Regions from separate parts of the Bacillus sp. CGMCC 1.16607 genome, predicted to be linked through region 2. Evidence: a T-box and tRNA genes for the amino acid it is inferred to sense, from the RefSeq annotation. Region 2 holds a T-box; the other regions hold tRNA genes.

Region 1 (2,272 bases), on a different contig from region 2:
AGTAGGGTTTACCAGTATGCTTTGCTGAAATTTATGGATTTCGATTTCTTGATTTACTTCTTGTTCTTTCAAAAGCTGAAGAAGCATTGTTTTTATAAAAGGGTGGCCATGTTCAGATTGCAAATATTCCTTTATTCCTTTTAAATAGGACCTAACATTCTTTTCAGATATTTTCTCAATGGCTAAGAACTGATCATTAATATTTTGATAATGGAAAAGATCAAATTTTTCACTTTCTTCATCGGGGGGTTCAACGGAATCTCTGAAATCAGATTCTAATTTTCTTCTACTAAATTCTAAAATCTTAGAAAAATTATCCAACTTATCAATTGGAACTTCTTTTTCTTCTATTAAAGCTTCAATAGTAGATACAATTTCCTCATATTCATTTAGTTGGAGTAAAATCATTATGAAGATATCTATTAATTGAAAGTAATCGCCTACTCCTTTTTGCAGGCTTTCATTGGCGATATTTTTTGCAGTTAAAAGGTTACCCGATTCAAAATAGGAGATGATCAATCCTAAATCTATATCTTCATTATATTGATCCAATTCCTTTGCCTTCTCAAGGTACTCGATCGCTTCCGAAAACTTTTTATTTTGAAGACTTTCTAATCCCTTTTCCATCAGAAGCTTATCGACATTTGGAAAAAGAAAAATATTTTCTTTATGAGGTTTTATTTTTCTTCGCTTTTTCATAAGCATTCCGCCTTAAGTATTTATATTATTAATAGACAAAAAACTCACCTAAATAAAGGTGAGTAAAGTAGTAAGTTTAAGTATGTAACTTTTAGTAAAAATGGCGTCCCAGGAGAGATTCGAACTCCCGACCGTACGCTTAGAAGGCGTATGCTCTATCCGGCTGAGCTACTGGGACATTATTAATTTTCAAGGACATTTATTATTATATTAGCACAATATAATAATGTCAACACTTCATTTGAATTTTTTTTAACATCAATGAGGTAATATATATCCCTCATTGATGTCAAAAGGATTTTAACAATCCATTATATTCATGGTTAACTTTGGTAACAGGCCTAGGTTTATATCATAAACGTTTCAAAGAACTTTGTCATCAATTATTTCAAAAATAAAATGTGATCAATATCTTTTTCTAATTTTTTTATTGCTTTTGCACGATGACTAATTACGTTTTTTTCCTCTGAAGTTAGTTCTGCCATAGCATGGTTCTTCTCATTCACAAAAAATATAGGGTCATAACCGAATCCATTTGTGCCACGTCTTTCATGCAAGATCTCGCCTTCACAAGTTCCGCTAACTGTATAAGTAGCCTTTCCAGGGATGGCTATTGCCAGTGCACAGTAAAATCTTGCGGTCCGATTCTCACCCGGTAAACCAGCTAACTCTTCTAGAACCTTGTCAATATTTGCCTCATCATCTTTTGCTTCTCCTGCATATCGTGCAGAATATATCCCTGGTCGACCATCAAGGGCATCTACAATTAAGCCAGAATCATCCGAGATGACTGTTTGATTTAATTGCCCAGCTACAGCTTCAGCTTTCAATATTGCATTTTCTTCAAATGTTTTTCCCGTTTCTTCAACCTCTTCTATTTCGGGATAGTCTAATAATGTCTTGACGGTAAAACCTTTTTTTGAAAATAGACTTTCAAATTCTTTCGCTTTACCTTTATTTTTTGTCGCAATAACGATCTCGTGCATTTACTTCTTCCCCTTATTCGTACTAGCAATTAATTTAACAACCTCTTCCCCTAAAGCTAGTTTTTGTTGTTCAAATAACTCCATTAGTCCATCTTGGGCTGTCTTCAATAATTCTTGTAATTGATCATATGAAAAAGTAGACTCCTCACCTGTACCTTGTAGTTCTACAAATTCACCGTTGCCAGTCATAATGACATTCATATCTACTTGGGCAGCTGAATCTTCGATATAGTTTAAATCTAAAACTGTTTTTCCCTCTTCCAAAATTCCAACACTTGTGGCTGCTAAAAAATCATGGACAGGGAATTTAGAAATGGATTTATTTACATAAAGTTTATGCAGAGCTTGTACCATTGCCACATAAGCACCCGTAATGGATGCTGTGCGGGTCCCACCGTCCGCTTGGATTACATCACAGTCAATCCAGATTGTTTTCTCCCCGATTACATCTAAATTGACAACTGCTCGAAGTGCACGTCCAATTAATCGTTGTATTTCCATTGTTCTTCCCGAAACTTTTCCCTTTGAAGATTCGCGAATATTTCTCGTTCCTGTTGCCCGCGGTAACATCGAATATTCAGCAGTAA
Region 2 (2,272 bases):
GTCAAGTTAAGAAAGAAGAGAAGCGCTAAACCGGAGATATATCCTCTCCGGTTTTTTCATTTTCAATTAAAACGTGATTCCCCATTTGCCTAACAAGCATTGAATCTTCCGCTAATTTTATCTGATGGTTATACAATGTTTGGGCAATAATTTTTCGCGCTTGTCTTCCCGCGAGCCAAAAGTGAGCATCATCCACAAGACCTATGATTGTATATTCGATCCCTCTAAAAGAAGCATTGAGTGAGGTCATTCCATATACTTGAAACGGTTCTATCACGACATTTTCCGAATCTAATTTTAATAAAGATTGATTGACCTCATTTATTACATCACAGGCCGATGCTAGAACACTAAATACCCTTTCTGGATTTTCCCGATAACTGACAACGATCCTTTCAATAACTCGCATTTGCTCGATATTGTAGTTTTGAATTTGCTTCACTTCACCATTACTAATCGTGAGGAGCTTTCCACTCCAGTCTCGTACCTTTAGAAAACGCAGACCAATATCTTCAACTGTGCCGTTAAAAGTATTGTTTAAAGTAATAAAGTCACCTCTATGCAATTGTTTTTCATAGATTAAAAAAATTCCCGCCAATATATCCTTAATTAAGCTTTGTGCCCCAAAACCAACGATGACTCCGATTACCCCTGCTCCCGCAAGAACTCTTCCAAAATGCTCTACATATTGTGAGATGGCAAATAAAATAATACAAATTGTAGCTGTGTATTTCGAAACAGATCGAATCATACTTTCAATCGTTTTTTCTTTTCTTTCCTCAATAAAATGAGTTCTTTCAAAAAAGTTGTGGACCAGTTTATTAATGATAAAAACAAAAAGCCATGCGATGATGATCGCGATAAAAATACTTGTTAATTTATATTTATGTAGATAATCGAACCAATCCATCTTATCACCTGCTTCAGTTCCTTACACCCATAGTCTTTACAAAGAAATAATATATAACAATTGTTGGCAAAATATTTATTTTCAGATATAATACTTTAAAATCAATAAACAAAAGCGCAAGTGCCTTGATCAGCCCCGACAAGCAAATGCCGACCCAAAGAGGAGGTTTGCTCTTTAACCTCATCTTTGGGGCGATTTGACCTCGAGGGGCTAGGCGCTGGAGCTGGACGTGAACCATACTTTTCATTGAGTTATTCACATCCGAGTATTTTATAGCTTCCTAAATATAAACAAAATCGATGAAAAAGAGAGTAATTATTTCGTTCGTTTTAGCGAGTCAGGGATGGTGTGAGCCTGATACAGAGCAGATAATGAACCGCACTTTTGAGATGCATTCCTGAATGAAGTAGGGATTGCCGGGGAAAATCCTCGTTAAGTAATAAGCTGGTTCCTTTTTTTAGGGGACAATTAGAGTGGTACCGCGGGATTTTATACTTCCGTCTCTTTTATTAGAGACGGAAGTTTTTTATTTTTATAAGGAGGTTGTATCAATGAATTACGTCGAACCTTTCGTAAATGCACTAAGTGAAATTTTACAATCTGAATTAGATATATCCACTATTGAAAAGCTAATCGAAAAACCAAAAAAAGCCGATTTTGGTGACTATGCTTTCCCCTGCTTTCAGCTTGCTAAAACGAGAAAACAAGCTCCACACCTCATCGCTAAACAAATAAGTAAAGAAATCCAGTCACCTTATATTGAAAAAGCAGAGTCTGTTGGCGGTTATGTAAATGTATTTTTAAACAAAAAGATCGTCACCCAAAATGTTCTAAACACGATTATTACCCAACAGCATGATTACGGGTCATCCAGCATTGGTGAAAATAAGGTAGTCACCATTGATTTGTCATCACCGAATATTGCCAAACCATTTTCTATGGGACATCTACGTTCAACCGTAATTGGCAATGCAATGTCCCATATTTTTCAAAAATGTGGCTATGAAACGATAAAAATTAATCATCTTGGTGATTGGGGCACCCAGTTCGGAAAATTAATAACTGCCTATAAAAAATGGGGAGTTGAGGAAAAGGTTAAAGCGAACCCGATTAAGGAATTACTCACTCTTTATATCAAATTCCATGATGAAGCTAGCAATGATCCAACGTTAGAAGATGCCGGTCGAGCATGGTTTAAGAAATTGGAAGATGGAGACGAAGAGGCTCTTGCACTATGGAGCTGGTTCCGTGAAGAATCTTTAAAAGAGTTCTCTAAAATCTATCAATTACTTCAAGTTGATTTTGATTCGTTTGCTGGCGAAGCTTTTTATAATGATAAAATGGATGCTGTCGTACAGATGC
Region 3 (2,272 bases), on a different contig from region 2:
AGGCACGACCAGCTGCTCAATTTGTTCAAGAGGCAAACCGTTTTTCATCAGATGTTTTTTTAGAAAAAGACGGTAAAAAGGTCAATGCGAAAAGCATCATGGGACTAATGAGTTTGGCAATTAGCTCAGGATCAATGATTACCATTACAACAGAAGGCCATGACGAATCAGAAGCATTAGATGCGCTGGAAAAATTTATTCAACATGAGGGATAGAAAAAAGGACTGAGGTTGCCTCAGTCCTTTTTTCTATAGTATAGCGCAGTAGCACTAAGTCCTATTTTTCACTCTTCTTTTTATCTTCTAAAACATTACGCGTAATGATGCTATCAATTAAACCGTATTCTTTCGCTGCCTCAGCTGTCATAAAATTGTCACGGTCTGTATCTTTTGCGATGACTTCCATCGGTTGGCCAGTACGCTCAGCTAAAATTCCGTTAAGTTTGTCTCGTAGGAAAAGAATGCGTTTGGCAGCGATTTCGATTTCTGTCGCCTGACCTTGTGCACCACCAAGTGGTTGATGAATCATAACTTCGCTATTTGGTAAAGCAAATCGTTTACCTTTTTCACCAGCTGCAAGTAAGAAAGCACCCATCGATGCTGCCATCCCGATACAAACCGTCGATACATTCGGTTTAATGTATTGCATTGTATCATAGATCGCCATTCCAGCAGTAATACTTCCACCAGGGCTATTGATGTAAAGGGTAATGTCCTTTTCAGGATTCTCTGCCTCTAGAAAAAGTAATTGGGCAACAATGCTGTTAGCAACGTGGTCATCGATACCACTTCCTAACATAATGATGCGGTCTTTTAAAAGACGAGAGTAGATATCATAGGCTCTTTCGCCACGGTTCGTTTGCTCAATAACTGTAGGTATCAAATTCATTATTATTTCCTCCTTGAATATAAGGTGAAACTTCTATCAGAGGGATCTCATCCCGCTGATTAAGTTAGAAGATTATGTATTGTTATCATACACTGATGGTCAATTAAGGTCAAACAATTCGATTGCCTATATAGATGAAATCGTTCGACAACTTTTACTCATCATAACCAGTTTCGGATTACTTTAATCAGAGCAAACCTAGTAAATTGAATAATTCTTGCAAAGAACCTAAACCTTTTATATAATGTAAAGGCACTTGCAGTAAATATGCGCCCGTGGTGCAACGGATAGCACGTAAGATTCCGGTTCTTAAAATGGGGGTTCGATTCCCTCCGGGCGCGTTAATAGGATAAAAGAGTGGCAAACCTAGTAATGAGGTTTGTCATTTTTATTTTTAACAAAAAAACACTCCATTTCAATGAAGTGTCCGTACCTATAATTAATACCCATTTGTTAACATAAATAACTTAAAGGAAATAAATAATGCACCCATTCCTGCAATAGGAGTACCAATAATTTCAGGTAATTTTATGAAATTTACTAATCTATATAAAATGGTTCCTGAAATCATCATGACAAGAATGTAAAGGACTAGTTGAACCATATTCTCATTCATTATTTTTTCTAAAGTATTTATTATATCCATATGATCCATACCTTTTTAGTTAATTGAAGGAGAAGGAAGCTTGGTCGGTACTCCGAGCTCCCTTGCCAAAGAAAAAGAATAGTTTGAGTATTCTTCGCTAGTTCTAATTTACTATATTTCGACATGTATCGTCAAATTTTTTAGGTATTTTGTCGGATTCGTTACGTTTAAAGGTTAGAATATGAATTATTCAACTATTTTTGAACGGATCATCACCTTTATGTAAACGCTTCCATTTTATTCCCATTCACCAAACTCACACATTATTGTAAAATAAGGGATAAGGGGTGAGTGTGATGAGTTTCAAACAAGGGCTTTTTCAACAACAAAGCTTGAAATTAACAATGACACAGGAGCTTTCACAGGCGATTGCGTTATTACAATATTCTACACAGGAGCTAACTGAGTTCCTTGAAAGTAAAGCATTAGAAAACCCACTCATCCAAGTCGACCCAACGGCTGTGCCTGTGAACCCTCTTGCAGACCGAAAAAAGAAACGAAAAGCAACGACCACTACCATTCAAAATGACTGGCTAGAACAAATAGGTGAACATAAAAAGTCAATTGTCGAACATTTAATGGCACAAATTCCTTTAAATGATGAGATTAAGCCCTTAAGGCAAACACTCAAACTTTTAATTCAATGCATTGATGAAAATGGGTATTTAGCAGAGTGTCCGGCATGTAATAATGTTCCTTCTGATCATTTGGAAAAAAGCATCGCGATCTTGCAGGCAA

Evidence for each region. A T-box is a leader RNA that pairs with one kind of tRNA and senses whether it is charged. The one in region 2 lies ahead of argS (arginine--tRNA ligase), so its partner is inferred to be a tRNA-Arg.
Region 1: it has a tRNA-Arg gene. The T-box ahead of argS (arginine--tRNA ligase) is inferred to sense a tRNA for this amino acid. The anticodon was not compared.
Region 3: it has a tRNA-Arg gene. The T-box ahead of argS (arginine--tRNA ligase) is inferred to sense a tRNA for this amino acid. The anticodon was not compared.

What each region holds. Positions count from the first base shown of each region.
Region 1 covers NZ_JBHUJX010000025.1:707,969-710,240, forward strand. The annotation lists gene ACFSO7_RS20030 (tetratricopeptide repeat protein) at 1-699, opposite strand, end outside; tRNA gene ACFSO7_RS20035 (tRNA-Arg) at 801-877, opposite strand; gene ACFSO7_RS20040 (XTP/dITP diphosphatase) at 1,083-1,685, opposite strand; gene rph (ribonuclease PH) at 1,686-2,272, opposite strand, start outside.
Region 2 covers NZ_JBHUJX010000020.1:48,702-50,973, forward strand. The annotation lists gene ACFSO7_RS14520 (hypothetical protein) at 1-29, shown strand, start outside; gene ACFSO7_RS14525 (mechanosensitive ion channel family protein) at 26-910, opposite strand; T-box leader at 1,201-1,418, shown strand; gene argS (arginine--tRNA ligase) at 1,462-2,272, shown strand, end outside.
Region 3 covers NZ_JBHUJX010000018.1:352,930-355,201, reverse strand. The annotation lists gene ACFSO7_RS11920 (HPr family phosphocarrier protein) at 1-215, shown strand, start outside; gene clpP (ATP-dependent Clp endopeptidase proteolytic subunit ClpP) at 277-888, opposite strand; tRNA gene ACFSO7_RS11910 (tRNA-Arg) at 1,158-1,229, shown strand; gene ACFSO7_RS11905 (hypothetical protein) at 1,328-1,534, opposite strand; gene rpoN (RNA polymerase factor sigma-54) at 1,831-2,272, shown strand, end outside.